DNA from 2 places in the Achromobacter sp. 46006 genome. Region 2 is predicted to be linked to the other one. Evidence: predicted binding sites of a transcription regulator. Region 2 holds the regulator's gene; the other holds the start of a gene.
The links. The regulator LexA, encoded in region 2, represses DNA repair genes until DNA is damaged. The targets are predictions, from matches to a motif close to ACTGTATNNNNATACAGT.

Region 1 (2,199 bases), on a different contig from region 2:
CACCACGTTGGCGGCCACACCCAGGTCGATGATTTCGCCTTCGCGCGAGATGCCGGCACCGTACATGATGTCGAACTCGGCCTGCTTGAACGGCGGCGCGACCTTGTTCTTGACCACCTTGACGCGGGTTTCGTTGCCGACGACCTCGTCGCCCTTCTTGATCGAACCGATGCGGCGGATATCCAGGCGCACGGACGAGTAGAACTTGAGCGCGTTGCCGCCGGTGGTGGTTTCAGGGTTGCCGAACATCACGCCGATCTTCATCCGGATCTGGTTGATGAAGATGACCATGCAGTTGGTCTTCTTGATGGTGGCGGTCAGCTTGCGCAGCGCCTGGCTCATCAGGCGAGCCTGCAGGCCGGGCAGCGAATCGCCCATTTCGCCTTCGATTTCGGCCTTGGGCACCAGGGCCGCGACCGAGTCGACCACGATCAGGTCGACCGACCCCGAGCGCACCAGCGCGTCGGTGATTTCCAGCGCCTGCTCGCCCGTATCGGGTTGCGAGATCAGCAGATCGGCCAGGTTGACGCCGAGCTTCGAGGCATACTGCACGTCGAGCGCGTGTTCGGCGTCGACGAAGGCGCAGGTGCCGCCCAGCTTCTGCATTTCGGCCACGACCTGCAGGGTCAGGGTGGTCTTGCCCGAGGATTCCGGACCGTAGATTTCCACTACCCGGCCACGCGGCAGGCCGCCGACGCCCAGCGCGATGTCCAGGCCCAGCGAACCGGTCGACACCACCTGGATGTCATGCGAGACCTCGTTGTCGCCGTAGCGCATGATCGAGCCCTTGCCGAACTGCTTTTCGATCTGCGAGAGCGCGGCGGCCAGCGCCTTGGCTTTTTCCGAAGCGGCGGCCTTGGTGGTTTTGTCGTCCATGTAGTGTCCTGTCAGGTCTGGGTCTGTAACGTATCGGGGCGCGGCACGGGGTGTCGGTCAGCGCACGGGTTGTCGCAAGGGGTGATCGGGCCGTTGCCTGACAGCTGTTGCCAGAAAACTGGCAGTGCAAACTGTGGCGCTCAAGCGTGATCGGTAAAGCGATAGCGCAGATTATGGCATCGGATTGTACTGTACAAAAAAACAGTGTGCCACAGTTTTCCACGTATTCCCTGAGTGGGCAAGCCCGGTGCCGTGTGACAGAATCGAGGAAAAAACTGGCGCTATGTCCCCATTGCGCTCCCGGCACGCCGCCCCGGCATCCCACCGAGGGGCGGCACGCGTGCGCCGCTCACCCGGCGCCCTTCTTCTTTTCGACTGCCCATGCGCATCCTGATCGCGGAAGACGACAGCATCCTGGCCGACGGCCTGTCACGCTCGTTGCGTCACAACGGCTACGCGGTCGATGCCGTGCGCGACGGCCTGGCGGCCGATTCGGCGCTGGCGGCCCAGGCCTTCGACCTGCTGATCCTCGACCTCGGCCTGCCGCAACTGGCCGGCCTGGAAGTGCTGCGCCGGCTGCGGGCCCGCAACTCCGCCCTGCCCGTCCTGATCCTGACCGCCGCCGACAGCATCGAGCAACGCGTCAAGGGACTGGATCTGGGCGCCGACGACTACATGGCCAAGCCGTTCGCCCTTTCCGAACTGGAAGCGCGGGTGCGGGCCCTGACCCGGCGCGGCGCCGGCGGCGGCGCCACGCTGCTCAAGCACGGCCGCCTGGTGTTCGACCAGACCGGACGCGTGGCCACCGTCGACGACCAGACACTCGACCTGTCCGCGCGCGAAGTCAGCCTGCTCGAAATCCTGTTGACGCGCAGCGGCCGCATGGTCAGCAAGACCCAACTGGTTGATCATCTATGCGAATGGGGCGAGGAAGTCAGCACCAACGCCATCGAGGTCTACGTGCACCGCCTGCGCAAGAAGCTGGAGCCCAGCGGCGTGAAGATCGTGACGGTGCGCGGCCTGGGTTATTGCCTTGAACGGGACCAGGGTGCGGCCTACCTCGCAAGCTGAACCGCCCCAGCCGGAGGCGCTCAACCAGGAAGCGCTGGATGTGATGCGGGCGGGGGCCCGCGGTCCCAGTTTCGCCCCGCCGCAACGTTCCCTGCTGGGCGAGATCCTCGACTGGATGCTGGCGCCGCTGTTCCTGTTGTGGCCCATGAGCGTTGCCATCACTTATGTGGTGGCGCAGAACATCGCCAATGTGCCCTACGACCGCGCGCTGGCCAACAATCTGCATGTATTGACGCGCCAGGTCCATGCGCA
Region 2 (2,199 bases):
GAAGGAATCGGTCGAGGCGGCCCGCACGGTGGTGCGCTCGCGGGCGCGTCGCCTGGGCTTCGCTGACAGCGTGTTCGAGAAGCACGACATGCACGTGCACGTGCCGGAAGGCGCGACGCCCAAGGACGGTCCGTCCGCCGGTATCGCGATCACCACGGCCATGGTTTCGGCCTTGTCGCGCATCCCCGTGCGCGCCGACGTCGCCATGACCGGCGAGATCACGCTGCGTGGCGAAGTTCTGCCGATCGGCGGCCTGAAGGAAAAGCTGCTGGCCGCCCATCGCGGTGGCATCAAGACGGTCTTGATCCCGGAAGAAAACGTCAAGGATTTGGCGGAGATCCCGGACAACGTCAAGAACCATCTCGAGATCGTGCCGGTGCGCTGGATCGACAAGGTGCTGGAACTGGCTCTTGAACGTATGCCGGAGCCGCTGGCTGAAGACGAAGCGGTCAAGGAGCCGCTGGTTGCCAAGCCGGCCGAGCCGGGTTCGACGGATCCCGTGCTCAAGCACTGACCATGGCCCCGGGGCATCCCGCAAAGGATGCCCAATAAAAGAAACCCCGCTTGCGCGGGGTTTCTTTTTGGCGCGGCCGCCGAGGGGCGCGCGCCCAGTGGGGAAGCGGCGGATCAGTGCAGCGCGTGCGGGCGGATCAGGCCGACCGCGATGCCTTCCAGCGCGAATTCCTGGTCGGCTTCGACCACGATGACGTTGAAGTCTGGGTTCTCGGGCAGCAGCTCGATGCGGCCGTTCTGGCGCTGCAGGCGCTTGACGGTGACGTCGTCGCCCAGGCGGGCCACCACGATCTGGCCGTTGCGGGCCTCGGATGCCTTCTTGATGGCCAGCAGGTCGCCTTCGAGGATGCCGGCATCGCGCATGCTCATGCCGCGCACCTTGAGCAGATAGTCGGGCGCCTGCGCGAACAGGCTGGGATCCACGCCGATCTCGCGCTCGACGTGCTCGGCCGCCAGGATCGGGCTGCCAGCGGCCACGCGGCCCACCAGCGGCAGCAGCAGTTGCGCCAGGCCGGGCAGGGGCAGGGGCGCCTGGGACGGCGCCGGCGAGTTGTCTTTCAGGCGGATGCCGCGCGAGGCGCCGGCGGTGAGTTCGATGGCGCCCTTGCGGGCCAGGGCCTTCAGATGGTCTTCGGCCGCGTTGGGCGAGCGGAACCCCAGGGCCTGGGCGATCTCGGCGCGGGTCGGTGGAAAGCCCGTGCGCGCGACGGTCTGCCGGATGAGGTCCAGGATTTGCTGTTGACGATCGGTGAGTTTGCTGGCCATGGCGATGATCCGGTTGGGAGCGGACTGTACATATATACAGCGGCATTCTGGGGGACATAACGTAAAAATGCAAGCGCTGATCGGGCACGCCTTTGTGACAGGCAATGAAAACGGGACCCGAAGGTCCCGTTGGGAGGCAATGCCGGGGGGGGTTACAGCACCGCGGCGATGCCCTTGGCCACCTGGTCGATGTTGCCGCTGTTGAGCGCGGCGACGCAGATGCGGCCGCTGGAGACGGCGTAGACGCCGTGCTCTTCACGCAGGCGGTCGACCTGGGCCGAGGTCAGGCCCGAGTACGAGAACATGCCGCGCTGCTGCAGCACGAAGCTGAAGTCCTGCTTGCCGCCATGCTCTTTGATTTTCTCGACCAACTGCTTGCGCATCAGGCGGATGCGGTCGCGCATGGCGCCGAGTTCCTCTTCCCACATGGCGAACAGTTCGGGCGAGTTCAGCACCGTGGAGACGATCGTGCCGCCGTGGGTGGGCGGGTTGGAGTAGTTGGTGCGGATGACGCGCTTGAGCTGGCTCAGCACGCGGGTGGCTTCGTCCTTGCTGCCGGCCACGACGGTCAGGGCGCCGACGCGTTCGCCATACAGCGAAAACGACTTCGAGAACGACGAGCTGATGAACATGGTCAGGTCGAGGTCGGCGAACAGGCGCACCACCGCGGCGTCTTCCTGCAGGCCTTCGCCGAAGCCCTGGTAGGCGATGTCCAGGAACGGCACCAGCTTGTTTTCCTTGACGACCGCGGCGATCTGCTCCCATTGGGCGAAGGTGGGGTCGACGCCGGTGGGGTTGTGGCAGCAGGCGTGCAGCACGACGATGGTCTGGGCCGGGGCGGCCTTCAGGGCGGCCAGCATGCCGTCGAAATTCAGGCCGCGGGTGGCGGCGTCGTAGTAGGCATAGGTGCCGACTTCGAAA

Region 1: recA (recombinase RecA) is a predicted target of LexA. The motif match lies at 1,065-1,082, and genes of this name have one in related genera.

What each region holds. Positions count from the first base shown of each region.
Region 1 covers NZ_JCBANN010000019.1:57,047-59,245, reverse strand. Annotated here, with positions in the region: gene recA (recombinase RecA) at 1-876, opposite strand, end outside; gene AC6LKG_RS12135 (response regulator transcription factor) at 1,258-1,947, shown strand; gene AC6LKG_RS12130 (sensor histidine kinase) at 2,063-2,199, shown strand, end outside.
Region 2 covers NZ_JCBANN010000001.1:182,298-184,496, forward strand. Annotated here, with positions in the region: gene lon (endopeptidase La) at 1-514, shown strand, start outside; gene lexA (transcriptional repressor LexA) at 628-1,278, opposite strand; gene AC6LKG_RS00995 (amino acid aminotransferase) at 1,431-2,199, opposite strand, start outside.